One region of the Metabacillus sp. Hm71 genome, then DNA from elsewhere that is predicted to be linked to it. Evidence: a T-box and tRNA genes for the amino acid it is inferred to sense, from the RefSeq annotation. Region 1 holds a T-box; the other holds one or more tRNA genes.
The links. A T-box is a leader RNA that pairs with one kind of tRNA and senses whether it is charged. The one in region 1 lies ahead of pheS (phenylalanine--tRNA ligase subunit alpha), so its partner is inferred to be a tRNA-Phe.
Positions count from the first base shown of each region.

Region 1 (15,614 bases):
ATGATGACTCATCGTCATAAAGGTATGGGAACAAGGGTGGAACCACGATCCATTGACAATGTTTTTTAACTCGTCCCTTTTTTGGGGGCGAGTTTTATTTTTTTGGAGCAACCAAAAATTATTGGCTGCGAACTTAGTGTTCGTGTCCAGCTGCAGTGCCTAGCCCCGAAGCACAGGACGTGCAAGGGCAGTCAATGCGGCAGGACGCCGCGTTTTGACTGCCTCGAGGTCATAAGCCACTATTGAATTGAAGATAAAGAACACCTTCTATTCAATAGTGTCTTATTTGCCCGAGGCTGTTCAAGGCACTTCCGCATTTCAAATAATAAGGAGTGAACAAGGATGTCAGACGTTATAAAAATTGCGTTTCCAGACGGAGCTGTGAAGGAGTTTGCAAAAGGTACGACAACTGAAGATATTGCGGCATCCATTAGCCCTGGATTAAAGAAGAAATCTCTTGCAGGAAAGCTTGATGGACAGTTGATTGATTTGCGTACACCAATCTTAGAGGATGGCGCGATTGAAATTGTAACCCAGGATAGTGGTGAAGCGCTAGAAATTATGCGTCATTCAACAGCGCATTTAATGGCACAAGCGATTAAGCGCCTATATAAAGATCAATCAGTTAAGCTTGGAATTGGTCCAGTTATTGAAAATGGGTTTTATTATGATATCGATATGGAGCAGGCGATTACACCGGAAGATTTACCACTGATTGAAAAAGAAATGAAGAAAATTGTTAATGAAAACCTTGAGATTATTCGTAAGGAAGTAAGCCGTGAAGAAGCGAAGAGAATCTATGAGGAAGTCCAAGATCCTTTAAAGCTTGAGCTTCTTGATGCTATTCCAGAAGGTGAAGCAGTATCCATTTATGAACAAGGTGAATTTTTTGATTTATGCCGAGGTGTTCATGTTCCATCAACAGGGAAAATCAAGGAATTTAAGCTGCTCAGTGTAGCAGGTGCATACTGGCGTGGAGACAGAAAAAATAAAATGCTGCAACGTATCTATGGAACGGCCTTCTTTAAGAAAAGTGATTTAGATGAGCATCTTCGTATACTTGAAGAAGCGAAGGAGCGTGACCACCGCAAGCTTGGGAAGGAACTAGGTTTATTTACTACTTCTCAAAAGGTTGGTCAAGGGCTTCCGCTATGGCTGCCAAAAGGTGCAACAATTAGACGTATTGTTGAGCGTTATATTGTTGATAAAGAAGAGCGTTTAGGCTATCAACACGTATATACTCCGGTTTTGGGAAGTGTTGAGCTCTATAAAACCTCTGGTCACTGGGAGCACTATCAAGAGGATATGTTCCCTAAAATGGAAATGGACAATGAAGATTTAGTGCTTCGTCCAATGAATTGTCCACACCATATGATGGTTTATAAAAACGATATTCACAGTTATCGTGAATTGCCTATTCGTATTGCAGAGCTTGGAACGATGCACCGTTATGAAATGTCAGGTGCTTTAACTGGACTGCAGCGTGTTCGTGGAATGACATTAAATGATGCCCATATTTTTGTTCGACCTGATCAAATTAAAGAAGAATTTATCCGCGTTGTCAGATTAATTGAAGCTGTATATAAAGACTTTGGCATTGATAAGTATTCGTTTAGATTGTCTTATCGTGACCCTGAAGATAAAGAAAAATACTTTGATGATGACAACATGTGGGAGAAGGCACAAAGCATGTTAAAGGATGCTATGGATGAATTAGGCCATGATTACTATGAAGCAGAAGGAGAAGCGGCGTTTTACGGTCCGAAGCTTGATGTACAAGTTAGAACAGCTCTTGGTAAGGATGAAACACTTTCAACTGTTCAGCTGGATTTCTTATTACCGGAACGTTTCGACTTAACATATGTTGGTGAAGACGGAAAGCAGCATCGCCCAGTTGTTATCCATCGCGGTGTTGTATCAACTATGGAACGTTTTGTAGCCTTCTTAATCGAAGAATATAAAGGAGCATTCCCAACTTGGCTTGCGCCGGTTCAAGTACAAGTCATTCCTGTATCCCCTGCTATTCATCTTGACTATGCAAAACAAGTACAAGAACAATTGCAAGAGACAGGATTACGTGTTGAATTAGATGCACGTGATGAAAAAATCGGATATAAAATTCGTGAGGCACAAATACAAAAAATTCCTTACATGCTTGTTGTAGGGGATAATGAGATTGCAGAAAAAGCAGTAAATGTCCGTAAATATGGTGAACAAAAATCAGAAACGGTTGCATTTGAACAATTTATAGAAGGTATTAAGATTGAAGTGAAAAGATAAGTTTATTTAGTTGGTAATGTAGTTTAGTGGAAGCGCCTTGTTCATAGCAGATCAAGGCGCATTCCGCTTTTCTTACTCGTTAGCCAGAAAGTATAACTTTTTGTACTTAGTTTTGGTGTCTAGCTCCAGCGCCTTAGCCCCTCTAGGGTCTAGCCAATTTGGAATTGAAGGCAAAGAACGCCTTCTATTCCAAATCGTCTTATGCTTGTCGGGGCTGTTCGAGGCGCTTCCTCTTTTCTTAATAAAAAACTATTGCAACATGTTAATCCATTTGGTAAAATAAAAAACGTTGTTAAAACATATAGTACTTACTTGCAAGATCTTTGTTATGGTGTTATAATGTTCAAGGTAATTGAATAGTCTTTCATATAACAAGTAGAAGCACCCGCTTCTCACCTGATTGACACATCTGTATGTAGTTGACAGGTTACGATGAACTTTTTATGTATACAATCGTAGTGTGGGTGTTTCATGCATCCACACTTTTTTATTTATTAAAATAAAAAAGTGCGGAGCTAAAAATTCGGATTTGAAAAACTACTATTCAGTTTGAGAAAACCTTGGAGGTGGCTAATTATTAGCAAAGATATGATGGTAAATGACGGAATTCGCGCACGTGAGGTTCGTCTGATCGGTGCCAATGGAGATCAGCTTGGAATTAAATCTCGTCAAGAGGCTTTAGAAATTGCTGCAAGAGCTAATCTTGATTTAGTTTTAGTAGCACCAAATGCAAAGCCTCCTGTATGCCGCATCATGGATTACGGAAAATTCCGTTTTGAACAGCAAAAGAAAGAAAAAGAGGCGCGTAAAAATCAAAAGATCATCAATTTAAAAGAGGTTCGTTTAAGCCCGACAATTGATGAGCATGACTTTAATACAAAGCTTCGAAATGCACGCAAGTTCTTAGAAAAAGGCGATAAAGTAAAAGCTTCTATCCGTTTCAAAGGACGTGCAATAACTCATAAAGGAATTGGTCAGAAGGTGCTTGATCGATTCTCTGCTGAATGTGCGGACTTAAGTACGATTGAATCACATCCTAAAATGGATGGACGTAGCATGTTCCTAGTTTTAGCACCGAAAAATGAAAAGCAATAATACTTAAGGAGGAATCCCTTATGCCAAAAATGAAAACTCACCGTGGAGCAGCAAAGCGTTTCAAAAAGACCGGTTCTGGTAAACTTAAACGTTCACATGCTTACACTAGCCACTTATTCGCTAACAAATCTACAAAAGCTAAACGTAAATTACGTAAATCAACTGTAGTAAGCAAAGGCGATTTCAAACGTATTCGTCATTTATTAGACAACATTAAATAATCGGAAACATCGTAATATAGGAGGGAATTTACATGCCAAGAGTAAAAGGCGGTATCGTTTCACGTAAACGTCGTAAAAAAGTATTAAAATTAGCTAAAGGTTATTTCGGTTCTAAACATAGATTATACAAAGTTGCAAACCAACAAGTAATGAAATCATTAATGTATGCTTACCGTGACCGTCGTCAGAAAAAACGCGACTTCCGTAAGCTTTGGATTACTCGTATCAATGCAGCTGCACGTGTAAATGGTCTTTCTTACAGCCGTTTAATGCATGGTTTAAAGCTTGCTGGTATCGAAGTTAACCGTAAAATGCTTGCTGATTTAGCTGTAGCAGATGAAAAAGCATTTGCTCAATTAGCAGACGCAGCTAAAGCGAAACTTAACCAATAATTGATTGAATGTTAAAGAGCTGACTCCGTAATGGTGCAGCTCTTTTTTCGTTTCCATATGGTATAGTAGGTAAAAAGAATGGAAGGGAAGATCGTACATAATGATTTACATCATTAGCTATTATTTGCTAATCAATCTTATAAATTATTTCTTAATGGGTGCAGATAAAAATAAGGCAAAGCGTGGGGAATGGAGAATAAAAGAATCAACATTATGGTGGATAGCCTTAGTTGGCGGTGCCTTAGGAGGACTTATCGGAATGAATAGATTCCGTCATAAAACAAAACATACCTCGTTTGTGATCGGGTTTCCGCTCATTACTATTTTACATGTGTTTCTTTTTATCTATTTAATCATTAAGTTAGCATAAAGATCATTTTGTTTCGTAAAATGGTATCGACACACTGCTGCATCAGGAATGACAACAAAGAAAGTGGTGATGACGATTGAACTAGCTGCATCGTCAATGTTAACGGCAATTGAAACGACTGGATTTTTTGCACCGTTAGTATTTATATTGTTGCATCTCATTAGGCAATTTCTGTTGATCCCTGTAGTTGTCGTCTGCATAGGCGGAGGGATCATATTTGGGGCTGAATTAGGTGCGATGTACTCGGTGATCGGCCTTACAGGTTCAAGTATTACTTTTTATATGATGGCCAAATTATTTCCAGCTCTAATGAGTCGTTTTATTAAAATGAAACAAAAATGGTTTGGAGAATATACTAAGCTATCGATTGGGCAAATTATGATTTTGCGGATGATTCCCTTTGTTAATTTTTCACTTATTTCGTTATGCATTATCGAAAGGGCAAAAACCTTTCAAAGTTACACAAAGCTTTCGTTAGTAACCCATATTCCATCTGTGCTTTGTTTTACATTTTTAGGTGCTTCGCTTCAAGCACTATCCCCAATCATGTTACTCGTTATTTTCGTCGTATTGGCTTTTCTTGTTTACTTTTTTAGAGAAAAACAGGTATTGATTAAATGGAGCGATTTCTTTGTAAAACAGAAAGCATAAGGGAAACATGAAGGGAACTTTTGAAAGGGTCTATCTCATAAGCTTTTTGGTTTTGAGATAGACCCTTCGTTTTCCGCTATAGATCCCGTTTCTTAATCAATTCTTCCTTAATCGGACTCTTCCATTCAATTTTAGCAACCGGATACTTTTCTTTTACTTGTTGTTCAATATAAGAAAGATCTTCCCGGGTTAATTCATGCAGCTTGTGGATAGAGTTCGTCCAAATCAAAATAGAAATGACCTCAAATGTATTTGGAGCTGTACCAACATATTTTTCCCCTTCAAAATATACTCCCTTATAGGTAATCAAAAAGTTTTTTCGAACATCTTTCTCATCTAACAAGAAAAATTGTTTTTGTTCATGTGCCAGTTTAAGCTTTCTCTTCGGATTAAAATAATATTTAAGCCCCGAATAAATAAGGAAACAAATGAAAGCTAGCAGCAATAATCGTAAGACAAGCACAATCATGTAAACCCCTCCTGAGGGCAATTTTCCCATATATACGTCTTAGTATAGAAAAAGGTTTCAAGTTTTTTTCAATTTGATATAATTTTTTTAGTACATAAGTAAAGGACGGAGGCATTAAACAATGAATTTTTTATCGCTATTCGACATGCAGCAAAAACTGGATACAAAAATTGAAACACAGCACAAGTTGGAAAATGAGTCACTGATTGAACGAAAAATACTGGCATTACTAGTAGAGGTAGGGGAACTTGCAAATGAGACGAGATGTTTTAAATTTTGGAGCTTAAAGGCGCCGGCACCGATTGATGTGATTTTGGAGGAATATGTTGATGGAATTCATTTTATTTTATCATTAGGATTAGAAATAAATGTCGACCCTTCACTCAAGCTTGAAGAAATCCATGCAGAGCGCAGTGTTACTGAACAATTTTTAAGCGTGTATCAAACAATTACGGTTTTTAAAGAACAGCAAACATTGCAGGTGTATAAAAAAATGTTTGAAGAATATTTGTGTTTGGGTCATCTTCTAGGCTTTACAAAGGAACAAATTGAACATGCCTATGTTTCTAAAAACGAGGTTAATCATGAAAGACAAAAACAAGGCTATTAATCATTTTTGATGTAGATTATTCGTTTAAAATAGCCAGTTTATTATATAATAGTAAAGATATGGTTAATTTAAGGAGGCTGCATAATGACAAAGCTTGATGAAACCTTAACGATGTTAAAGGACTTAACAGATGCTAAGGGCATACCTGGTAATGAACGAGAAGTTCGTGACGTCATGAAAAAATACATAACAAATTACGCTGATGAAGTGTTTACTGACAATCTAGGCAGCTTAGTCGCTAAAAAGGTTGGGAAGCATAACGGGCCAAAAATAATGGTTGCGGGACATTTAGATGAAGTCGGGTTTATGGTTACCCAAATTGATGACAAAGGTTTCCTGCGCTTTCAAACAGTTGGAGGCTGGTGGTCGCAGGTAATGCTTGCGCAACGTGTGACGATAGTAACAAAAAAAGGTGATGTAACAGGTATTATTGGCTCTAAACCGCCTCATATTCTTCCTCCAGAAGCGCGTAAAAAACCGGTAGAGATTAAGGATATGTTTATTGATATCGGGGCATCCAGTCGTGAAGAAGCAATGGAATTTGGGGTGATGCCAGGAGATCAAGTCGTTCCATATTTTGAATTCACTGTCATGCCAAATGAAAAAATGCTCCTTGCAAAAGCATGGGATAACAGAATTGGTTGTGCAATTGCGATTGATGTTCTCAAACATTTAAAAGATACAGATCATCCAAATGTCGTTTATGGAGTAGGTACTGTTCAAGAGGAAGTTGGATTACGCGGAGCTCGTACATCTGCTAACCTTATTGAGCCTGATATTGCTTTTGGTGTTGATGTAGGGATTGCCGGAGATACACCAGGTATTTCGGAGAAAGAGGCAGCGAGCAAAATGGGAGAAGGGCCGCAAATTGTCTTATATGATGCCTCAATGGTTTCTCATAAAGGCTTGCGCGACTTAGTAACCGATACGGCAGATGAATTAAATATTCCGTATCAATTCGAGTCATTACCAGGCGGCGGAACTGATTCTGGTGCGATTCACATTTCGGCAAATGGAGTGCCTGCGCTATCCATCACGATCGCAACACGCTATATTCACTCACATGCTGCAATGCTTCACCGTGACGATTATGAAAATGCAGTAAAATTAATAACAGAAGTTATCAAGCGATTGGACCGTGAAATGGTTGATAAAATTATGTATGAATAAAAAGAAATGCGCAAGGCGCTTAGCATTCGGCGACAAGCTAAGGCGAATAGGAATAGAAGGTGTTCTTTACCTTCAATTCCTATTTGACTAGACCCTAGAGCCGATGGCGCCTGGAGCTAGACACTAAAACTAAGTACAAAATTTTATACTTAAAACTTTAAAAAAGGGTCTGACTCCAATCAAACACACATATCCGGAACTTCCCGCTATGAAAGGTTCCATAAAAGTGTTTGGGGGTCTGACCCTCTTGTTTTTAAACAGCCCTCTTTATTGCTTTTTTAAGCCCTGTTCTAGGGTTGCCAGCATTTCGTCTTTATCTTGCTCGGTAGCATTTTGCCAGATGACCTCAAATAACACACCGAGGCCTGGCAGCATTTTTTCTTCCCCGCTTTGAATGGCGTCAACAATTGTATCTTCTAATTGATCCTGCGTATTTCCAGTTACATTTGCAATAACTGCATGGCGTAAATTTAAATTCATGTTGATTCACTCCTCATTTTATTCTTAATGCTAGGATTAGCGTTTGTTAAATGCATGAAAATTATGTATGATTGGAAAGGAGAAAATGGAATGTAAGTAAAAGGAGAAATACAGTGAACCGCATCGAGTCAGTTAAAAACCCAAAAGTAAAGCAATGGAAAAAACTTCATACAAAGAAGGAACGGGAAATGACAGGCACGTTTATCATTGAGGGCCAGCATTTGGTGGAAGAAGCATTAAAAAAGAAGGAAATCATCATAGATCTTATTGTTTCCGAGGAGACAAGACTTCCTTCTCATTGGAATGTCGATCAATTGAATATAACGATTGTTACAAAGGAAATAATGAAAGCTATTAGTGATACAGAAACCCCACAAGGAGTAGCAGCTATTTGTGAAGTTCATTCGCACAATACAGTCCATGAGTGGAAAAAGGTTCTCCTCGTTGACCGTGTACAAGACCCGGGGAATTTAGGAACAATTATTCGTACAGCAGATGCAGCAGGGATTGACGGAATCATATTAGCTGAAGGAACGGTCGACCATTACAATTCAAAAGTCATTCGCTCAAGTCAAGGTTCAATCTTTCATGTGCCGATTGTTAAGGGAAGTTTACTTGAATGGCTTGAAGTTTATCGTGAAAAGCAGATTCCAACATACGGCACCTCTTTACAAAATGGAGTAGGCTATCGTGAAGCATCGCCGTCTGAATCGTTTTGTCTTGTGATTGGCAATGAAGGCAGCGGTGTGGACAGTGAATTGCTGACTAAAACCGACAAAAACTTGTACATTCCTATCTATGGTGGAGCAGAATCATTAAATGTTGCCATTGCAGCAGGAATTCTTCTTTATCATTTACGGGCGTAGGTTGCAGGAACAATTTGTTTTGATTATAATAAGATAGAAATTACATATGAAAGAAACGATGACAGAGACTAGTAATTTACAATTTATCCAATCAGGGAAAAAGTGCCGTAGACTGAAAGCACTTTTTTGGACTAAAGTAAATGAATTCACCTCTCGAGTTGATACTTGGACCGTATTAGAGCTTTTTAGTGGGAAAGTTTTTTCAAACCTTTAACCTCTCACATCAAATCTCTAAAACGTAAAGGTATTCCGGTTTTTACCGTTATTTAAATGAAGTGAGCAGTGCGAAGAATAAGTTTGTGCACGGCTAACAAGGGTGGTAACGCGAATTCAACTCGTCCCTTTTTAGGGGCGGGTTTTTTATTTGCTAAAAAAAGCCAACCCTTTTGACTTTGTATTTAAGTTTAGCTGCAGCGCATAGAGCCTCAAGGTTATAAGCCACTAATGAGGGAGAAATACCTTTACTTCATGGCTGTCTTATTTTCCTTATAATGGTCAAGGCGCTTTTGCTTTTCAAATAAAGGAGGAAGAAACATGCAGGAGCAATTAAAACAGCTTCAACAAGAAGCGCTTGAAAAGGTTGAACAAGCGCAGGATTTAAAAGCATTGAATGACATACGAGTTGCTTATTTAGGCAAGAAAGGCCCAATCACAGAGGTTTTACGCGGCATGGGAAAACTTTCAGCTGAGGAACGTCCAGTAATGGGTGCCCTTGCTAATGAAGTGCGAGAAGCAATTGCGACATCGATTTCAAGCAAACAGGAGCATTTAGAACAATTAGCTGTAGAACAAAAGCTGGCACAGGAAACAATCGATGTGACGTTGCCAGGAAGACCTGTTAAAGTTGGAAATCACCATCCGTTAACAGCGGTACTTGAAGAAATTGAAGATTTATTCCTTGGAATGGGATACCAAATTGCTGAAGGCCCAGAAGTGGAAACAGATTACTTTAATTTTGAAGCGTTAAATCTTCCTAAAGGACATCCGGCACGTGACATGCAGGATTCATTCTATATTACTGAAGAGCTGCTATTACGGACACATACATCACCGGTACAGGCAAGAACAATGCAAAAGCATAAAGGTCAAGGTCCAGTGAAAATCATCTGCCCTGGAAAGGTGTACCGTCGAGATAACGATGATGCTACACATTCCCATCAATTTACACAAGTAGAAGGGCTAGTTGTTGATGAAAACATTAGCATGAGTGATTTAAAAGGAACTCTTGAAATATTTGCAAAGAAAATGTTCGGAGAAGAACGCGAAATTCGTTTACGTCCAAGCTTCTTCCCATTCACCGAGCCTTCTGTGGAGGTAGATGTATCTTGCTTCTCTTGTGGAGGAAAAGGCTGTAATATCTGTAAGAAAACAGGATGGATTGAAATGCTTGGAGCAGGAATGGTCCATCCGAACGTTCTTGAAATGGCTGGCTTTGACTCAAAGAAATACAGCGGATTTGCTTTTGGAATCGGTGGAGAACGTATCGCCATGTTAAAGTACGGAGTCGATGACATCCGTCATTTCTATACAGATGATGTCCGTTTCTTAAAACAATTTAAACGAGTTTAATTAGGAGGTTATGAACGTGTTTGTTTCATATAAATGGTTAGCCGAGTATGTCGATTTATCAGGGATTACACCTGATGAATTAGCTGAAAAAATTACCCGCAGCGGAATTGAAGTAGAAGGTGTTGACGTATTAAACGAAGGCATAAAGGGTGTCGTTATAGGTCATGTTCTCGAGAAGGAACAACATCCTAATGCTGATAAGCTGAATAAATGTCAAGTTGATCTAGGAAATGGGGAAGTTGTTCAGATTATTTGCGGTGCAAAGAATGTGGATAAAGGCCAAAAGGTTGCAGTTGCAACTGTTGGGGCTGTTCTACCAGGGAATTTTAAAATTAAAAAAGCAAAACTTCGCGGGGAAGCTTCAAACGGGATGATTTGTTCATTACAGGAGCTTGGAATTGAATCTAAGCTTGTAGCAAAGGAATATTCAGAAGGCATCTTTGTATTTCCTAGCGATGTTGTAGTAGGGGCTAATGCACTTGAGCAATTAAATCTTGATGATGCTGTTCTTGAGCTAGGCTTAACACCGAATCGTGCTGATGCACTAAGTATGCTAGGAGTTGCCCATGAAGTGGCAGCTATTTTAGATCGCAATGTGAAGTATCCTGAAATTTCATATGAGAGCATTGGTGAAAAAGCCTCGGATGCTGTGACAGTAAAAGTTGATGCAGCTGAAGATAATCCAATTTACACAGCAAAGGTGATTAAAAATGTAACCATTGCCCCATCTCCGTTATGGATGCAAACTCGCTTGATGGCAGCAGGGATTCGTCCGCATAATAATGTCGTTGATATTACCAACTTTGTTCTTTTAGAATATGGTCAGCCATTACATGCTTTTGATTATGATCGCTTCGGCTCAAAGGAAGTTGTTGTTCGCAGAGCAAAAGCTGGAGAAAAAATTGTAACGCTCGATGATCAAGAGCGTACGTTAACGACAGACCATTTAGTGATAACAAATGGTACAGAACCGGTTGCCTTAGCTGGTGTAATGGGTGGTGCAAATTCGGAAGTTCAATCAGACACGAAAACCATTCTCTTGGAATCCGCCTTCTTTAATGGACAAAGAATTCGTATTGCTTCAAAGGATCACGGGTTAAGAAGTGAAGCAAGTGCCCGTTATGAAAAAGGGGTTGATCCAAATCGTGTCAAAGCCGCAGCTGAGCGTGCAGCACAGTTAATCTCCTTATATGCAGGTGGAGAGGTGCTTGAAGGTACGGTAGAAGTTCAATCAGTCTCTTTTAAGCCAGTAGTCGTTCAAACAACGGTTGAAAAGATAAACCGTGTTCTTGGAATGAATATTTCAGCTGAAGAAATAAAGTCAATTTTTGACCGTCTCCAATTTGGAGTAGAGGTTGACAACTCAACAATTACTGTCACAGTTCCAACTCGGCGAGGTGATATTTCGATCGAAGAGGATTTGGTAGAAGAGGTTGCAAGGCTTTATGGTTATGACAATATTCCAACAACATTACCGGTTGGGCAGGCATTCCCAGGAAAGCTGACGGATTATCAACATAAACGCCGTAAAGTACGTCGCTACTTAGAAGGTACTGGTTTATATCAAGCAATCACGTATTCATTAACGAGCGAAGAGAAAGCGGCAAAATATGCTCTTGAACTCTCAGAATTAACGAAACTTGCGTTGCCGATGAGTGAAGAACGAAGTGTACTAAGATTGAGTCTGCTTCCAAATTTATTAGAAGCGCTAAAATACAATGTAGCAAGACAAATTGATCAAGTTGCTTTATATGAAATTGGCTCAGTCTTCCTTTCGCAAGGCAAGGATTTGCAGCCGCTTGAGAAAGAACGATTATCAGCAGCAGTAACGGGCTTATGGCATACACATTCTTGGCAAGGTGAGAAAAAGCCAGTTGATTTCTATGTTGTAAAAGGAATTATTGATGGATTAGCAGATCTTCTAGGTCTGACAAATCACATTCTATATAAGCAAGCAAAACGTGATGGCATGCACCCGGGGCGTACAGCGGAAATCTTCCTTGGTGATAAATTGGTTGGCTTCATCGGTCAAGTTCATCCATCTGTACAAAAACAGTTAGACCTATCAGAAACTTATGTATTCGAGCTTTCATTAGTTGATCTGTTAACAGTAGAGGTTGAGGAAACACGTTTTGAAGTGATTCCGCGTTATCCATCCATTACTAGAGACATTGCACTTGTTGTAGAACAGGATGTTGTAGCGGGAGATATTAAACAGATTATTACCCAAGCAGGTGGTAACATGCTAAAAGAAGTGGCTGTTTTCGATCTTTATGAGGGTGATCGTCTTGAAGAAGGAAAGAAATCAGTTGCTTTCTCACTTCGTTATTTTGACCCTGAGCGCACGTTAACAGATGAAGAAGTAACAAAAGCACATGAAAACGTGTTAAGGACAGTAGAAGAAAAAATTGGAGCTACCTTGCGTGGATAAACAATTAGGGCTGTTTTAAAACAGCCCTTTTCCTTATTTTTTCGCTAATCTCAACGCTTTGTCCGTGTTAGCGAAATGCTTTTTACTAATCGAGGCCAAAAATTGACTGCCTCTTTTTTGAATGATTTTTGCTGCAGCAATATCCACTTGTGCCCCAGCACCTTTTGGAAGTGTTACACCTGCTATCTCGGATAAACGTTCAAACTCTTTTACAAATGAGTATCTGGCAATAATCGAAGCAGCGGCAACTGCCAAATGAATTCCTTCAGCTTTTGTTGAAAAGTAAATGTTTTCTCTAACGACATTTTTTCCTTGCAAATGCTTAAAGTAAATAGCTGGATCAACAAATTGATCAATTAATAACCCGTCAGGCTTTTCTGGAGTTATTTTGCTAAGAAGATGGTTGATGGCTTGATTATGTAATAATGCCTTCATTTTCCCTTGGGACATTCCCTTATGCTGAAGTTCATTGTATTTCTCATTATGAAGCACAAGTAAGCTGTATGGTATGGTCTGAATTAAATCTTTAGCAATTTCGATAATTTGCGGATCTTTTAGATTTTTTGAGTCCCTTACCCCAAGCTCTTGCAGCAAAGGAATCTGCTCATTTTTTACATATGCTGCAACCACTGTCATTGGCCCAAAGAAATCGCCTGTGCCAACCTCATCAGACCCAATAATGGATAAGCTTGAAATATTTGCTGGCGGCTGGAAACCGATTGATGCTTTTTTCGTTGAGGCTATTACATGTTTTTTAGCTGGTTCACTGTGAGTTTCCCATTTTAACGCCTCCTCCTCTCCCCGGGTTCCTTGAAACAATACCTTTCCTGATTTGTAAGCTGTAATGGTACAACCATTCACTTTTGCTGAAAAAACAGCACCTTGAGGGGTTTTCGCTGTTTTAACAGAAGCATAGTGCGCTTCCATTTTTTCGATTGTATCAGTCGTTACCTTAATCACTGTGTTTGCCATCCTGACATCCTTTCATCTTCTAAAATAGTCGTGGAATCGTGCGAAATGAATCGAAATATCGATCTTCTTCCCATTTCCTAAAGCTTCATGTTATGATAAGGTGTAGGATTTGCAGGAAATGGAGGATTTATCGTTGTCAAATCGCCCTAAATCGAAAACGATAGTAGATATATATGGTCAACGATTCTCAATTGTAGGGGCAGAAAGCACCAGTCATATTCGTGCAGTTGCTTCAATTGTTGATGATAAAATGCGAGAGATTAATAGTAAAAACCCTTCTCTTGATATAAATAAGCTTGCTGTTTTAACAGCAGTAAATGTAGTTCACGAATATTTAAAGCTAAAAGAAGAGTATGAAAAACTAGAGAAGCAAATAATAGAAAAGGATTGAAGCTAAGAAATGCTAGATTTAGTACTATTTATTATTCTATTATTCGGAATCCTAGTCGGCTTAAAACGCGGTTTTATTCTCCAATTTGTGCATTTGACCGGGTTTATCGTTGCATATATTGTAGCATATCAGTATTTTGATGATCTTGCACCGAAATTAAAGCTGTGGGTTCCGTATCCTGTATCAAGTGATGGTCCGGCCGTTTTAACCTTACTAAATGGTGAAAATTTAGAAGGAGCTTATTACCGTGCTGTTGCTTTTGTTATATTATTTATAGGAACAAAGATTGTTATGCAAATCATTGGCACCATGCTGGATTTTGTTGCATTGCTGCCAATTTTAAAGCAGTTAAATAGATGGGCGGGCTCCATTTTAGGATTTTTAGAATCCTATCTCGTGCTATTTATTTTACTATTTATTGGTGCGCTCATTCCAATTGAACAGCTTCAACAAGCACTAGATCAATCATTGCTATCGAATTTGATCGTCAATCATACACCGTATTTTTCAGATAAGGTAAATGAACTCTGGATTCAGTACATGTCATAACTTCTCTTCACGCATAGAGAAGTTTTTTCTATTCGGTAAATGATGTTTGTAAAAATTGTACTTTTTCTAAAAATATTTGTATCATTTTGATTAATGAGGTAGAGGTGAAACCATGACTATTCATAAAAAGGATGTTATTCGTTTATTAGAAAAAATTGCGGTATTAATGGAGTTAAAGGGTGAAAACCCGTTTAAAATAGCAGCGTTTCGAAAAGCGGCAAATGCACTTGAAACAGATGATAGAAGCCTTGCTTTAATCGATGATTTTACTAAAATCCCGGGAATTGGCAAGGGAACCTCAGCCGTTATTAAAGAATATATAGAAACAGAGAAATCAGAAGTTCTGGAGCAATTGCAGGAAGAGGTTCCAGCGGGATTGCTGCCATTATTAAAGCTGCCAGGTTTAGGCGGCAAAAAAATTGCCAAGCTTTATAAAGAATTACAAATAGATAGTGTTGAAGCCTTAAAGCAGGCATGCGAGGAGAATAAAATTCAAGTGCTGGCAGGCTTCGGGGAAAAAACAGAAGAAAAAATATTAGCGGCGATCGAGGAAATGGGAAATCGTCCTGAACGTCTTCCGTTAGCATTTATGCTGCCCATTGCAGAGAAAATTGAAGCATATCTCAGGCAATGTGAAAGTATTAAAGGATTTTCAAAAGCAGGCTCTTTAAGACGTATGAGGGAAACGATCAAGGATTTAGATTTCATCATTTCAACAACTGAACCGGGGAAGGTTCGTGAACAGCTGTTAGCTATTCCTGCTTTATCTGCAATTATCGCTAATGGTGATACAAAGGTTTCTGTTCAATTAAGCTATGATTATGAAGTAAACGTAGATTTCCGCATCGTTAAGCCTGAGAAATTTGCCACTACTCTTCATCATTTTACAGGTTCAAAAGATCATAATGTGAGGATGAGGCAGCTTGCAAAAGAGCGTGGAGAAAAAATAAGTGAATATGGAGTAGAAAACATTGAAACAAATGAAATAAAAACCTTTGCTACAGAAAGTGAATTTTATGAATATTTTAATCTTCCGCATTTTTCACCGGAAATACGCGAGGATGGTACAGAGGTAGATTTTTTCACAAAAGAAATGAG
Region 1 is NZ_CM200278.1:4,218,118-4,233,731, reverse strand. It holds gene thrS (threonine--tRNA ligase) at 343-2,280, shown strand; ribosomal protein L20 leader region at 2,648-2,775, shown strand; gene infC (translation initiation factor IF-3) at 2,854-3,375, shown strand; gene rpmI (50S ribosomal protein L35) at 3,396-3,596, shown strand; gene rplT (50S ribosomal protein L20) at 3,629-3,988, shown strand; gene ACSVDH_RS20970 (DUF1294 domain-containing protein) at 4,089-4,358, shown strand; gene ACSVDH_RS20965 (TVP38/TMEM64 family protein) at 4,407-5,009, shown strand; gene ACSVDH_RS20960 (sigma-w pathway protein ysdB) at 5,086-5,478, opposite strand; gene ACSVDH_RS20955 (dUTP diphosphatase) at 5,600-6,088, shown strand; gene ACSVDH_RS20950 (M42 family metallopeptidase) at 6,173-7,258, shown strand; gene sspI (small acid-soluble spore protein SspI) at 7,526-7,738, opposite strand; gene ACSVDH_RS20940 (TrmH family RNA methyltransferase) at 7,852-8,604, shown strand; T-box leader at 8,654-8,950, shown strand; gene pheS (phenylalanine--tRNA ligase subunit alpha) at 9,139-10,173, shown strand; gene pheT (phenylalanine--tRNA ligase subunit beta) at 10,190-12,604, shown strand; gene rnhC (ribonuclease HIII) at 12,638-13,576, opposite strand; gene zapA (cell division protein ZapA) at 13,695-13,967, shown strand; gene ACSVDH_RS20915 (CvpA family protein) at 13,977-14,516, shown strand; gene polX (DNA polymerase/3'-5' exonuclease PolX) at 14,629-15,614, shown strand, end outside.

Region 2 (15,614 bases), 2.3 Mb from region 1:
CTTTGTCGTATCAGTGGCATTTTTTAAAGCCAAACCAAGGACAATCGCCCAGGCTAAAATACCAATATAATTTGCATTAACAATAGCATTAACCGGGTTATCTACTACGTTCAGCAATAATGTATTAAGAACCTCTGCAACACCGCCAGGAGGCGTAACACCTTCAGCACCCTTCGCAAGGGTTAACGATACAGGGAAAATAAAACTTACAATAACTGCAATTAATCCAGCTAAAAAGGTCCCTAACAAGTAGAGGACAATAATAGATTTCATATTTGTTCGGTGACCGCTCTTATGCTGAGCGATGGCCGACATGACCAAGAAAAGAACCAGGACAGGTGCAATGGCTTTTAACGCACCGACAAATAATGTTCCTAAAAGAACAACAGCCTTTGCTTGCGGAACCGTTAAAGCCAGGATAATCCCAATAATTAAACCGATTATAATTTGTTTGACCAGACTTAACTGATTCCACTTATTAAGTATTCCTTTCATACATACTCCCCCCTCAAATGTTGATAATGCTTATTTCGAGCCAATCCATTCTGATAAAATAGAATCTACAACCATTCCACTCCACAGATACAACTGTCTATCATTTAATTGAATTATAGTGAGTTTTTTGATATATTACAATATTATTTTTTATATTTGTAATTATCTAAATATTCAAAATCACAATAGGATAAACCATACCTGAAAACAATCTCGCGGGAGACTATAGATATCGTACTAAAATTTCCTCCTAGAAATCGATCCATCCATGTACACCCATGCAGGACACAACCTGTGCATAGAACAGGATTCTTACCTTTGCAAAACCCCTACCTATTTGTTAGGGGCTTCGAATAGTAGTAAGTACATTACATCCGAATTTTTGTTTATGCTATACTTGATAAAGTTTGTGTTAATGGAGGTTTTGATTTATGATGTTAGCGAAAGTCAAGGCACATATTCATTCAATTTATATACATCTGTTTATTGCGGGAATTATTCTTGTTGCCTTCAATCTACGCCCAGCGATTACTTCTCTGGGACCTTTACTCGGAATGATTCAGAATGATGTTAAACTAGCACACTGGAGTGCTGGACTATTGATGAGCTTACCATTAATCGTATTTGCCATCATGTCCCCACTTGTTCCTAAAATAGCAGCTCAGCTAACAAATGAGAAGACCTTACTTATAGGTTTAGCAGTTCTATTAATCGGTATTACGATTCGCACAATTCCAATGGTTTTTACCCTTTTTACCGGGACTCTGCTAGTCGGTTTCGGTATCGCGATCGGAAATGTCCTTTTACCCGCAATTGTAAAGGATAAATTCCCCAAAAGGTTCGGTCTGATGACAAGTGTTTATTCAACATCCATGGGATTGATTGCGTCCTTAGCGTCAGGGATTAGCGTTCCTTTAGCAGCTGACTTGAACCTTGGATGGCAGGGAGCCCAAATTGTATGGGGGTTACCTGTTATCATTGCGCTCATCGTGTGGGCTTTTCTTTTTAAATATAATCAAAGCGATCCTAGTATCTTCCGACAAAGACAAGCCACTAATTCCAAGCAAATGTGGCGTACACTACTTGCCTGGCAAATTGCCATATTCATGGGGTTTCAGTCTCTTTTATTCTATGTAACGATATCGTGGTTACCTGAAATCTTACATAGTCACGGGGTAAGCTTAGCTACTGCAGGATGGTTGCTTTCCTTCACTCAATTGGTAGGATTGCCTGCCAGCTTTTTTATACCAGTCCTTGCAGGGCGCCTCGAATCACAAGTATGGATTGCATTTATACTAAGCATGTGCTCTGTGCTTGGCTATAGTGGTTTACTATTCGGCTCAACCTATCCAATTTTAATTGTAAGTATCATCTTAATTGGGATTGCATTGGGAGGAAGCTTTCCCTTAGCTCTCAGCTATATAGGTCTACGTGCTCGGAACGGTCAGCAGGCTGCAGAGTTATCTGGTATGACACAATCAACAGGTTATGTACTCGCTGCAGTTGGCCCTTTGATCATCGGATATTTGTACGATCTAACGCATATGTGGACAGTTCCCATTCTCATGCTAATCGTCGTCTCAGTCGTTGTGATGATCTTTGGAATCTTATCTGGTCGTAATCGATATGTATAAGGAAAAGAGCGGGACACTTGTTACCGGGCTGAGCATTTTCCTTTCTAATTTGAAAAGGAGCCTGCGGGCTCCTTTTTATATTTTAATTATATGATTTCAGTGAATGACATGTAAGCATCAGGAAACTTTATTCATGGTGGCGGACTCTTTTAATAGGCTTTTGCAAATGCGCTGCCCTGCCCAGGCACAATGCTCTTCTTAGTTTGATTAACTCTTGATTTAAGGAGAAAGAAGAGGCCACTGCCTATTTTCTTTTCGAACGCATACCTTTTAGTAGAGTAATGTTATCCAAATTGAGAAATTGATTATACGTTTCACTATTAACATCAAATAATGCAATTTTTCCATGATCATCATAGTGTATTCCCCACCCATATTTTTTTACTAATGGAGAAGCTCTAAAACAGGCTTTAGGTTTTGTGAAATACTGCTCACGTAATTCATTTAAATTATTTGACTCTATTTGCTCTTTGATCAAATAAGTTTTAAATTGTACATCTTCTTGAGTATATTTGTAAGGATTATTCTTGATTAAATCATATTGAATAGAAGCAATCGTAGGCTTGTTATTTCTTGGGACAGGAACAATAGCAGAAGTAACAGTTGAATCTTCAGAAACTGTAATAAAAGTATTCTTGTAACTCATAAAATGCCCTCCTTATTAAACCTTCTAAAACTTTCATAAATGAGTATATTATTTTTCCCTGCTCAAATTAACCTGCTTCAATAGTACAATCCTTCACAATTCCAATCATATTTTAACATAAATATCCAATTTAAGTGCCAAGTGTTATTCAATCTAATTCCCTTATAAAGCAAAATAGGCGCAATCAATCCTTAGCGCCATAGTTGAGGAATAGGGTTACAAATTATTTAAATACATTTTTATACTATAAAATATATTCTCTTTTTCAGTTACGACCTTAAAGCCATTTTTAACCACATTCTTCGTACCTTCATCAAGTGGCTCTTTAACCCACTGGTCCGTTACAACCCCGTATTCAACCTCTAATCCATTACCATAGAAGATTCTTAGAGAGGTTAAAATCCCCTATTCTTCAAGTGCACTACTCTCAATATTACTGAATATAAAATATTAGAAAAGCTCGTCCATATTTTGACGAGCACAGCACTCCACATGGGTATTCAATACTGTTTTGTTATTCCAATACACGAAAGAAAAGGGCAACACCCAAATATGGGATAGTTGCCTTCTTTTAAAATGAGTTGCGAGACGCACTCCACATGCGCCAAGTGTATGTGGCAACACAAGGGTGCTGGTGGGTTTATTACATTCTAAAGACCTTTTTCTTTTAGAAACAGACTTTATCGAAACAAAAGTTGCCGGCTGCAAAGGAACTTGAAACTGAATAAAATAAGTACACATGAGTTGCTGTGATTCATTTTTTCTCTAACTTTTTGAGAGTTACATCATTTCACTGTCCCCGTCCCATTAACATTCTTTTTCAAAGTTATCAAGTAATGCACGCACTTCATCTGTTGATTTCGTGTTCATCAATTGATTTCTTAATTCGCCAGCTCCACGGAATCCTTTGACATAAATTTTGAAAAAGCGATGAAGCCCTGTGATTGAACGTGGCAGTGCTTCCGCATATTGATCTTGAAGATCAATATGCAGTCTTAAAAGATCAAGATATTCTTTACTGCTATGCTCTTTTGGCTCTTTTTCAAAAGCAAAAGGATTTTTAAAAATACCTCGTCCGATCATAACTCCATCAATATCATATTGTTCAGCAAGCTGCAGCCCAGTTTGGCGGTCAGGAATGTCTCCATTGATTGTTAGCATCGTATCTGGTGCGATACGGTCACGTAATTTTTTGATTTCCGGAATTAGCTCCCAATGCGCATCTACTTGGCTCATTTCCTTTCTTGTACGTAAATGAATAGAAAGGTTCGCAATATCCTGTTTTAAAATATGCGTTAGCCACTCCTCCCACTCCTGAACCTCCTTATAGCCAAGTCGTGTTTTCACGCTGACAGGCAGTCCGCCCGTTTTTGCTGCTTGAATAAGTTCTGCCGCAACGTCTGGACGCAGAATAAGACCACTACCTTTCCCTCTCGATGCCACATTCGGTACAGGGCAGCCCATATTAATATCGATGCCTTTAAATCCTAGCTCTGCCATGCCAATACTCATTTGACGGAAATATTTGGGATTATCCCCCCAAATATGTGCCACCATTGGCTGTTCATCTTCTGTAAAAATCAAACGGCCACGCACACTTTTCATGCCCTCTGGATGACAATAGCTATCCGAGTTTGTAAACTCTGTGAAAAATACATCCGGTCGACCAGCTTCACTTACTACATGACGAAAAACAACATCTGTCACATCTTCCATTGGTGCAAGTACAAAAAATGGTCGCGGTAAATCACGCCAAAAATTATCTATCATTTCAAACTCAAATCCTCTCACTATGGATACAACTTCAAACTCTCGGTCACAAAATTTAAAGTAGACTTCCATCAGTTGGGTTTTTCCCTCATCCCCCACTGATGGTTAGTCGCCCTTATCGGACCTTTACGGGCAGTTGATCCCCCACCTAGCTACTTTGTATACTCATCATCTTGACATGGGGGTCTTACTGCCCGTTAAGAGTGGGATAAAGCCAAATGATCCACTCTTTTACACTTATATCATGCTTAATAACTTATTAACAAATACAAGTACATTTGGACATTTATAATTTGTGCAAAACTATCGGTACGAATGGTATTTTTATAAACCAAAAAGCAGATGGTATAGATTTTTTCTATATCAACTGCTTTTCTATTATACCAACTCCAACCACGCGACCGCTTCACAATGCATCGTATGCGGAAACATATCAACAGGCTGCACCTCAACCGTCTCATAACCGCCCTGCTCAAGCACTTGCAGGTCCCTTGCCAGCGTCCCAGGGTTACAGGACACATAAACCACCCGCTTCGGCTTCATATCCAAGATCGTCTTAAGCAGCGCTTCATCACAGCCTTTACGTGGCGGATCCACTACAATAACATCTGCTTTGTTTCCTTGCTTGTACCACTCTGGGATCACTACCTCTGCCTCGCCAACGGCAAATTCGGCGTTTGTAAATCCGTTAAGCTCTGCATTCCGCTTTGCATCCTCAATTGCTTCAGGCACAATTTCAACGCCAAATACGTTTTTCGCTTTTTGAGCAAGAAATAAAGAAATGGTTCCGATTCCACAATAGGCATCAATGACAGATTCAGCACCTGTTAATCCGGCATACTTCAACGCCTTCTCATACAGCACCTTTGTTTGCTCAGGGTTCACCTGATAAAAGGACCGTGCTGAAATCGCAAATTTTATCTCTCCAATTTTGTCATAAATATATTCGTCGCCCCAAAGAATCTTTGTCTCATCACCGAAAATGACATTCGTACGTTTATTATTAATATTTTGCACGATTGACTTTACATGGGGAAATTGCTTCGTTATTTTATTGATAATGTCATTCTTATGAGGAAAGTCCGCTGTTTTCGTAACAAACACGACCATCATTTCTTGCGTAACCAATCCATAACGTACCATAATATGACGAAGCCAGCCTTTATGCTTTTCCTCATTGTATGCACGGATACCGTACTGCTCGCAGATTTTCTTTACAGCTTTAACAACCTCGTCATTTTCTGCTTGCTGAATGAGACAGCGCTCCATATCAATAATATCGTGGCTTCGTTTTTGGTAGAAGCCTGCGACAAGTCCGCCTTCCCGTTCACCTATTGGCACCTGTGCCTTGTTGCGATAATTCCATGGATCGTTCATGCCAAGTGTCGGATGAACCTTTACTTTGTTCAGATCCAGTTTTCCAATCCGTGCAAGCACTTGCTCTACTTGCTTTTTCTTAAAGTCAAGCTGCCCTTCGTAGCTTACGTGCTGAAGCTGGCATCCTCCGCATTGAGAATAGATAGGGCATGGTGCTTCCACGCGATTTTTACTTTTTTCATACAGCTCAATTAAACGACCGTAGGCAAAACCCTTTTTTACCTTAATCACTTTTATTTTTCCACGCTCGTCTGGAAGCGCATTTTCTACAAAAACAGGGAAACCCTCGATTTTTGCGACACCTGCACCCTCATGTGTGAGATCCTCAAAGGTCACATCATAGTATTCATTTTTCATCACTGGTGCTTGTAATTTAGACATATTGTTCTTCCTTTACATTCAAACTACTTTCGTTCATTTTAACATAATGGACTTCACGAAAAAAACTTGGCCCCTACTCTGCCAAGTTTTCTTATTCCTCCATTTGTCTTGCTTTTTCCTGTGACATTCTTACTTCAATATGCTGATACAAGTTTTCGAATTCCCCAGGAAGCAAGCCGCCGTATTCGCCATCTAAATTAAGCTGCATTTTATCATGTGTTGTGACCTTAACACGATTGGCTTTCGTATAAAGAATATGTTCATCATTAATATGCTCACCTCTTATTGCAAGGCTTGCCACTCGAATAAATTCCGCTAAATTTGCTTTTTTCAAAATTAATAAATCAAACATGCCATCGTTTAGCTTCGAATCTGGTGCGAGCTTTTCAAATCCGCCTACTGAATTTGTAAGCGAAACAAGGAATAACATGATTTCACCTTGAAACAGCTTTCCATCATATTCAATTTCCACTTCAGTAGGACGAATTGATGGCAACATTTCCATCCCTTTTAAATAGTAAGCGAGTTGCCCTACCATTGTTTTAAGCTTGCTAGGAACTTCATACGTAAGCTCTGTCAATCGGCCGCCGCCAGCAATATTGATAAAATATTGCTCATTTACCCGGCCTATATCTATTTTTTGCGGTTCTCCTTCTAAGATCATCTCAACAGCTTGAATGACATTATTTAATGGGATCCCTATTGCCCTTGCAAAGTCATTTGTTGTTCCAACAGGTATGACAGCAAGCTGCGGCCTTACTTCAAGCTCTGCAATACCATTTACAACTTCATTAATTGTCCCATCTCCACCAGCTGCAACAATCAGATCAAAGCCTCGTTCACCTGCTGACCGTGCAGCCTGAATCGCATCACCTTCACAAGTTGTTGCATGACATGAAGTTTCATATCCAGCCTGTTCAAATTTTTGCAATACTTCAGGTAAATACTTTTTAAAAAGCTCACGCCCTGAAGTTGGATTATAGATTATTCTAGCTTTTTTCATCCCCATCATCCTACTAGTATGTATTTATGAACCAACGATTCTTAAAGTTCACTGTTTTCGCTCTCTATATAATGTTCCCAATTTCTTCAATTACCAATCTGCTTTTCCGATTTATGCCCAACTATTATTATCACCATGTTTTTTAGAAAAAGTAAAGTTTTTATTCTTTTCGTTTTATGTATTTTTTATGGCACTAAAACAAAGGGTCAGACCCGCTAACACAATTTATAGGACTTTCAACAATCAGAAGTCATATTATGCATACGGAATCAGACCCTTTTGAATTTCGTTTTTATTAAAAGAATATATTTAATATTTGGTAGGTAATTCCCGCTAAAAGTGCTGAAATTGGCAGCGTAATTACCCATGTTATGATAATTTTTCGTGCTACTCCCCATTTTACTCCTTTAACGCGCTGGGCTGAACCAACCCCCATAATCGCTGAAGAGATAACATGGGTTGTACTAACTGGAAGATGAATGGTTGTTGCACCAAAAATAATTAATGCTGAAGATAAATCAGCCGCCGCACCATTTACTGGACGGATTTTCATGATTTTGCCGCCAACCGTTTTAATGATTTTCCAGCCGCCAATTGATGTTCCGATCCCCATAGCTAAAGCTGCAGAAATTCGGACCCACAAAGGTATGTCTTCAGAGGTATGATAATTTGCTGCAATAAGTGCCATTGTTATAATTCCCATTGCCTTTTGGGCATCGTTTGTTCCGTGGGTAAATGATTGTAAAGCCGCTGTTACAATTTGAAACACTCGAAAACGTTTATTCGATTTATATAAATTTGTCTTTCTGAAAAGGACTGCAAAAAGGCTCATCATGATAAATCCTACACCCAACGCTAAGAAAGGTGAAATGACCAAGGCCTGAAGAATTTTCATAAAGCCGTTCCAATTAAGGATCCCAACGCCAGCAGCTGAAATCGCTGCACCGGCAATCGATCCAATTAATGCATGGGATGAACTGCTCGGGATCCCGTAGTACCATGTAATAAGATTCCAGGCAATTGCGGCAATTAAAGCGGCCAATATGATAACAGAACCGTTTTCCAATGCAAAAGGATCGACAATATCCTTTGTAATTGTTTTTGCTACACCTGTAAAGGTTAGCGCACCAATAAAGTTCATGACCGCCGCTAAAATTATCGCTTTTCTAGGTGATAATGCCCGGGTAGATACTGATGTTGCAATCGCATTTGCAGTATCATGGAACCCATTGATAAAATCAAATGCCAACGCACAAATTACAACTAATATTGTTAGTATTAAAATAGTATCCATATGATTCTTAAAGCTCCCTTATGCGTTACGCATGATAATGGTTTCAATTGTATTTGCTACATCCTGGCAGCTATCCGTAACCTTTTCAAGCATTTCATAAATTTCCTTGCGCTGAATAATTTTAATTGCATCCTTTTCAGTAGAAAATAACTGTTTAATTGACACTCTCAATAATTCATCACATTTTGATTCGATATCTTTAATCTCAATTGAATGCACGCGCATATCAAGTAACTTTTTATTAGACAATAACTCCATTGCTTTCGTAACTTCTATTGAACTGTTGTGAATATACAATACAAATTTATCGATATATTCATCAAATTGTGTAAAGGAGAACATCTCATAATAAGCTACACATTGCTCTAAGCCATCTAATATATCATCCATTTTCATAGCCAATTGAAGAATGTCCTCACGTTCAATCGGAGTTATGAATGTTTTATTTAAATCTACAATTAACTCATGTATATAAGTATCTCCCTTACTTTCATACCCCTTCATGACCGAAGCGATTTCTTTTAGGTCACTAACACTTTTTACTTTAAGATCTACTAAGTACTTTGCAGACTCCTCTAAATTTTTGGCAATCAATAATAATTTCTCAAAAAACATATCTTTTTTCGAACCAAACACCATTAGGAAACCCTCCAAAAAATTCTTCTATTTTTTCTTCACCCAAAGTCTTATTTTAGTGAATTTTGTCGAATTTACAATAAATTTAAATAAAATTTACAAAATCTTAACATTAGGCATGATTATACTCTAAATTATTCTGTTCAAAAACAAAAAAAAAACACAGAGTTTCTGTGTTTCTTATATACTTGCTTAATCATTATATAATTCACTTCTAGCTTTTAACCACTCAAAGAGATGGGTAATAATAACCTTTAATACCGCATATCCAGGGACAGCTAAAATAATCCCGAGAATACCAAATAAATTACCTGCCGTTAAAATAACAAAGATGATTGTAATAGGATGAATATGAAGATTTCTTCCCATTATTTGCGGTGAAATAAACTTTCCCTCAACAAGCTGAACAATTGTCCAAACAATAATTAGTTTAAGCAGCATGATTGGCGAGGTCACAATCGCGATGATTAATGCTGGTGTAATCGCAATAGCCGGTCCCAAATAAGGAACAATGCTTGTAAAGGCAGCAATTAAAGCCAATAATGACGCATAATCAAGCCCTATGATTAAAAATCCTACAAATAATAGAAGCCCGATACAAAAACTAACAATAATCTGACCTCTAATGTAAAGACTAATACTTGTATTAATTTCCTTCATTACATCAAAAGTCTGACTTCGTAATGGCACTGGAAGCAAACTTAAAATGTAAGAAGGCAGTCTCTTTCCATCCTTTAATAAATAAAATAGGATAAAAGGCATAATAATTAATGCCAATAAAAAATCCTTTACGGCTCCTACAAAAACCCCAATTCCACTCCATGTATTATTGAGTAATTTTGATACCTGATTTGAAATATTGTTAGCAAAGTCTGGTACATTTATATTCAGCGTTTTTTGAGCCTCATTCACAAACTGGCTTCCAACTACCGTTTTAATTAACTCCTCTACGTCTCTTGTATATTCCGGAAAGCTTTGGACCAAACTCATAATTTGCTCTCTTAAAAAAGGTATAACAGAGACGATCAGGATGCTGATCAACCCAATAATAAGCAAATATAGCAAGAGAATGGAAAATACCCTTTTTACTTTTAATTTTTCAAGATAGTTCACCACTGGATTTAACAAATAGTAAAGCACTGTTGCCATCATGATGGGTAATAACACCGTTTTGAACAATACCTCTAATGGTGTAAAGATAAATGAAACCTCTCGAAAAATTAATATATTTATCCCAATTAATAATAGTATCATTAAGAACAATACAAATCGATTATTTAAAATAAGCTTTTTAAATGTTCCACTCTTTGATTGACTTGATTTTTCCATCAATTTTCCCCTCTCAAATACTTCAAAGCAAAAAGAGCACTATATGGTTAAAGGCTTGATTACATATAGCTTATCTATCTTAATAGTACCTTTATTTCCTAAAAATTTAAATCACTTTAACATCTTGTTCAAAAAATTTCTTTTCTAACGACCTAAGCGCATATTGTTGAAGACCAACCACATTGTTTTTATGTGAAATTCGTATTATATGACATAAAGGATCGGTTCTGTAATAGAAAAAGGGCTGATCAATAAGTCATTATGACCTATGAACAGCCCTTTCTATATGTTCAACAAGCATGCCAACATGTATTTATTAGGTAACTGATTAAAAAGAAAACCTTTCATTCAAAATGAAAGGTGACTATGTATGATATAATGGCGTCCCAGGAGAGATTCGAACTCCCGACCGACGGCTTAGAAGGCCGTTGCTCTATCCAGCTGAGCTACTGGGACTTAATTTAAAGAACATATAAAGTTTTAAATACTAAATTTGTTATCGTCCCGATTTCAGAAAGATGATTCAAGATGCAGCTCAATCGGTACGCTGATGTCATTTCATGGAAGCGAATTCGTTCGTGCTCTATCCAGCTGAGCTACTGGGACATAATTTTGAAGCTAATTGGCTCCGCAGGTAGGATTCGAACCTACGACCGATCGGTTAACAGCCGATAGCTCTACCACTGAGCTACTGCGGAATAAGAAGTACAGGTATAGGATGGGCCTAAATGGACTTGAACCATCGACCTCACGCTTATCAGGCGTGCGCTCTAACCAGCTGAGCTATAGGCCCGTATTTGGAGCGGGTGAAGGGAATCGAACCCTCATCATCAGCTTGGAAGGCTGAGGTTTTACCACTAAACTACACCCGCTTATTATAAATTATTGGAGGCACCACCCGGATTTGAACCGGGGATAAAGGTTTTGCAGACCTCTGCCTTACCACTTGGCTATGATGCCTTAAAGAATGGCTGGGCTAGCTGGATTCGAACCAGCGCATCACGGAGTCAAAGTCCGTTGCCTTACCGCTTGGCTATAGCCCATTGAGAAGCTCATGAAATACTTCCATGAATATGCTACATGATTAATCACCGCAAGAGGATATTTTGGGATATTTCTGACAGGAAATATCACGAAATACCGTCGACGACTAAGTACACCTTAAAACTGTGTAACGGGCTTGTGTCTATATATAACGGAGTTTACTAAACTCTATGTTTATACACTATTCAGCAAGAATAAAATTATATGTCTTATAAAAAGTAATACTCATAATTCAAAACGAAAATGGGGCGGCTGATGGGAATCGAACCCACGAATGTCGGAACCACAATCCGATGCGTTAACCACTTCGCCACAACCGCCATTATGAAATTGGCAGGGGTAGTAGGAATCGAACCCACATCAAAGGTTTTGGAGACCTTCGTTTTACCATTAAACTATACCCCTATTAAATGGTGGAGGGGGGCAGATTCGAACTGCCGAACCCTAAGGAGCGGATTTACAGTCCGCCGCGTTTAGCCACTTCGCTACCCCTCCGTAATGCTTTAGAAGTTATGAAGTTTAATGGTGGTGGCTCGGGACGGAATCGAACCGCCGACACATGGATTTTCAGTCCATTGCTCTACCAACTGAGCTACCGAGCCTTAATATTGTGTAGTATTTTTAGTTAAAAATAAGTTTTTAGTTTAACGAACCAAAGTTTAATCCTTTTCATTTAAAGCATTTTCTCTTTTATAATTTGTTAATCGTCCTCATCTCAGGAAGCTATTTCAAGGAGCAGCTCGATGAGTACGCTGATGCTATTTCAAGGAAGCTTATTCAGTCGTGCTCTACCGACTGAGCTACCGAGCCAAATAGTTTTCGGCTTCCGCTAATCTTCAAATCTCTTCGTCAGCTCATTCATTCACATCCTCACGTATTGTCATACGCTCCGGTGTTCATTCAATCGCTTCCTCGACCTTCTCGCTTATTGAAACCCTTTTACTCTAGATTAGGAATTTTAAAATGGCGGTCCGGACGGGACTCGAACCCGCGACCTCCTGCGTGACAGGCAGGCATTCTAACCAACTGAACTACCGGACCATTTTGGTTGCGGAGGCAGGATTTGAACCTGCGACCTTCGGGTTATGAGCCCGACGAGCTACCAGACTGCTCCACCCCGCGACGATAATATAAATTAAAGTTTATCTATGCTCTTAGATATTGCCTAATAGAGACCGTCCCGATTTCAGGATGCTGATTCAAGAAGCAGCTCAATCGGTACGCTGATGATTATTCAGTGAAGCATATTCGTTCGTGCTCCACCCTGCGACGATAATATTAAATATGGAGGAGGAAGGGGGATTCGAACCCCCGCGGGCTTTGACACCCCTGTCGGTTTTCAAGACCGATCCCTTCAGCCGGACTTGGGTATTCCTCCTTATTACAATGGACCCTGTAGGACTCGAACCTACGACCGGACGGTTATGAGCCGTCTGCTCTAACCAACTGAGCTAAGGGTCCAATCAACAAATTAAAACTGTCAATTTCAAGTACAAATTGATAGCCTTATTATATTTCTATAGCGGCGGAGGGAATCGAACCCACGACCTCACGGGTATGAACCGTACGCTCTAGCCAGCTGAGCTACACCGCCAAAAAGTAAAACTAAGTGGAGCCTAGCGGGATCGAACCGCTGACCTCCTGCGTGCAAAGCAGGCGCTCTCCCAGCTGAGCTAAGGCCCCAAAAACATTTAAGAAAATGGTCGGGAAGACAGGATTCGAACCTGCGACCCCTTGGTCCCAAACCAAGTGCTCTACCAAGCTGAGCTACTTCCCGTTCTAGATACCAGAGGTAAGATGTGAGAGGTCAAAAATTTTTAAGTACTGCTTCGAATCAAAGCCTTTAATCTAACTTCTGACTTTCGATTTCTTACTTCTAGAAATGGCGCGCCCGAGAGGAGTCGAACCCCTAACCTTTTGATCCGTAGTCAAACGCTCTATCCAATTGAGCTACGGGCGCATTTTAATCTTTATAGTATAATTGGTGCCGAGGACCGGAATCGAACCGGTACGGTAGTCACCTACCGCAGGATTTTAAGTCCTGTGCGTCTGCCAGTTCCGCCACCCCGGCATTTCTAAAGAGCGGAAGACGGGATTCGAACCCGCGACCCCCACCTTGGCAAGGTGGTGTTCTACCACTGAACTACTTCCGCATTATTTAACTGGTGCGGGTGAAGGGACTTGAACCCCCACGTCACAAGGACACTAGATCCTAAGTCTAGCGCGTCTGCCAATTCCGCCACACCCGCACGGTGTGTAATATGGTGAGCCATGAAGGACTCGAACCTTCGACCCTCTGATTAAAAGTCAGATGCTCTACCGACTGAGCTAATGGCTCGTAGTTTCAAAACACTCTTAGTTTTCGACGCCCAAATTTCAGAAAGCTTAGTCAAGAAGCGGTTCAATTTGTGCGCTGATGTTTCGCTTCGCAGTATACTCGTTCGTGCTCTACCAACTGAGCTAATGGCTCGTAGTTTGAAACACGACTGGTTTGACGCCCAATATTCGGTATGCTAACTTATGAGAGTCTAACTTGTGTTCTAAAAAATGGTGGAGGATGACGGGATCGAACCGCCGACCCCCTGCTTGTAAGGCAGGTGCTCTCCCAGCTGAGCTAATCCTCCGATTTAATATGGTGACCCGTACGGGATTCGAACCCGTGTTACCGCCGTGAAAGGGCGGTGTCTTAACCGCTTGACCAACGGGCCAATTTTCACCAATTCAAATAAAGCAAAATAATAGCCCCAAATAAGGGGCCTTTACCTGGCAACGTCCTACTCTCACAGGGGGAAACCCCCAACTACCATCGGCGCTGAAGAGCTTAACTTCCGTGTTCGGCATGGGAACGGGTGTGACCTCTTCGCCATCATTACCAGATAAATGGTTTACGGCTTCCGATGAACTTCACATTTCTGCGTCATCTCAATTGTCAACATCCTCACTCTACATTAAGGTTCTTAGGCTAAATACTCGCACGTCCTGTGCGAAACGCCTAAGTCATCACTTCCTGTGAAAGTCCGGTGTCTCCTCAATTGATTCCTTGAACTGTTCGTTCCTCGAAACCCTCTAACTTTGTATAAAGTTATTAGGAATACTATATTCCTTCAAAACTAGATAACGATGTATAATTCAATTCACTTTGTTTAACGCATTAAATAGGTTAAGTCCTCGATCGATTAGTATCAGTCAGCTCCACACGTCACCGCGCTTCCACCTCTGACCTATCAACCTGATCATCTTTCAGGGATCTTACGTTACAAAGTAACAGGGAAATCTCATCTTGAGGGGGGCTTCATGCTTAGATGCTTTCAGCACTTATCCCTTCCGCACATAGCTACCCAGCTATGCCTTTGGCAAGACAACTGGTACACCAGCGGTGCGTCCATCCCGGTCCTCTCGTACTAAGGACAGCTCCTCTCAAATTTCCTGCGCCCACGACGGATAGGGACCGAACTGTCTCACGACGTTCTGAACCCAGCTCGCGTACCGCTTTAATGGGCGAACAGCCCAACCCTTGGGACCGACTACAGCCCCAGGATGCGATGAGCCGACATCGAGGTGCCAAACCTCCCCGTCGATGTGGACTCTTGGGGGAGATAAGCCTGTTATCCCCGGGGTAGCTTTTATCCGTTGAGCGATGGCCCTTCCATGCGGAACCACCGGATCACTAAGCCCGACTTTCGTCCCTGCTCGACTTGTAGGTCTCGCAGTCAAGCTCCCTTGTGCCTTTACACTCTGCGAATGATTTCCAACCATTCTGAGGGAACCTTTGGGCGCCTCCGTTACATTTTAGGAGGCGACCGCCCCAGTCAAACTGCCCACCTGACACTGTCTCCCGGCCCGATAAGGGCCGCGGGTTAGAATTTCAATACAGCCAGGGTAGTATCCCACCGACGCCTCCACCGAAGCTGGCGCTCCGGCTTCTCAGGCTCCTACCTATCCTGTACAAGCTGTACCAAAATTCAATATCAGGCTACAGTAAAGCTCCACGGGGTCTTTCCGTCC
Region 2 is NZ_CM200278.1:400,516-416,129, reverse strand. It holds gene sstT (serine/threonine transporter SstT) at 1-495, opposite strand, end outside; gene ACSVDH_RS02210 (CynX/NimT family MFS transporter) at 927-2,129, shown strand; gene ACSVDH_RS02205 (DUF6157 family protein) at 2,374-2,775, opposite strand; gene ACSVDH_RS02200 (tRNA dihydrouridine synthase) at 3,583-4,545, opposite strand; gene rlmD (23S rRNA (uracil(1939)-C(5))-methyltransferase RlmD) at 4,924-6,303, opposite strand; gene ACSVDH_RS02190 (diacylglycerol kinase) at 6,395-7,306, opposite strand; gene ACSVDH_RS02185 (inorganic phosphate transporter) at 7,602-8,600, opposite strand; gene ACSVDH_RS02180 (DUF47 domain-containing protein) at 8,619-9,239, opposite strand; gene ACSVDH_RS02175 (AI-2E family transporter) at 9,429-10,565, opposite strand; tRNA gene ACSVDH_RS02170 (tRNA-Arg) at 10,945-11,021, opposite strand; tRNA gene ACSVDH_RS02165 (tRNA-Asn) at 11,189-11,263, opposite strand; tRNA gene ACSVDH_RS02160 (tRNA-Ile) at 11,285-11,358, opposite strand; tRNA gene ACSVDH_RS02155 (tRNA-Gly) at 11,364-11,437, opposite strand; tRNA gene ACSVDH_RS02150 (tRNA-Cys) at 11,452-11,525, opposite strand; tRNA gene ACSVDH_RS02145 (tRNA-Gln) at 11,534-11,608, opposite strand; tRNA gene ACSVDH_RS02140 (tRNA-His) at 11,854-11,929, opposite strand; tRNA gene ACSVDH_RS02135 (tRNA-Trp) at 11,941-12,014, opposite strand; tRNA gene ACSVDH_RS02130 (tRNA-Tyr) at 12,021-12,104, opposite strand; tRNA gene ACSVDH_RS02125 (tRNA-Phe) at 12,136-12,211, opposite strand; tRNA gene ACSVDH_RS02120 (tRNA-Asp) at 12,574-12,650, opposite strand; tRNA gene ACSVDH_RS02115 (tRNA-Met) at 12,655-12,731, opposite strand; tRNA gene ACSVDH_RS02110 (tRNA-Ser) at 12,895-12,987, opposite strand; tRNA gene ACSVDH_RS02105 (tRNA-Ile) at 12,997-13,070, opposite strand; tRNA gene ACSVDH_RS02100 (tRNA-Met) at 13,130-13,203, opposite strand; tRNA gene ACSVDH_RS02095 (tRNA-Ala) at 13,220-13,292, opposite strand; tRNA gene ACSVDH_RS02090 (tRNA-Pro) at 13,310-13,386, opposite strand; tRNA gene ACSVDH_RS02085 (tRNA-Arg) at 13,493-13,569, opposite strand; tRNA gene ACSVDH_RS02080 (tRNA-Leu) at 13,592-13,680, opposite strand; tRNA gene ACSVDH_RS02075 (tRNA-Gly) at 13,691-13,762, opposite strand; tRNA gene ACSVDH_RS02070 (tRNA-Leu) at 13,773-13,858, opposite strand; tRNA gene ACSVDH_RS02065 (tRNA-Lys) at 13,872-13,947, opposite strand; tRNA gene ACSVDH_RS02060 (tRNA-Val) at 14,158-14,233, opposite strand; tRNA gene ACSVDH_RS02055 (tRNA-Glu) at 14,243-14,317, opposite strand; rRNA gene rrf (5S ribosomal RNA) at 14,371-14,486, opposite strand; rRNA gene ACSVDH_RS02045 (23S ribosomal RNA) at 14,766-15,614, opposite strand, start outside.
Region 2: it has a tRNA-Phe gene. The T-box ahead of pheS (phenylalanine--tRNA ligase subunit alpha) is inferred to sense a tRNA for this amino acid. The anticodon was not compared.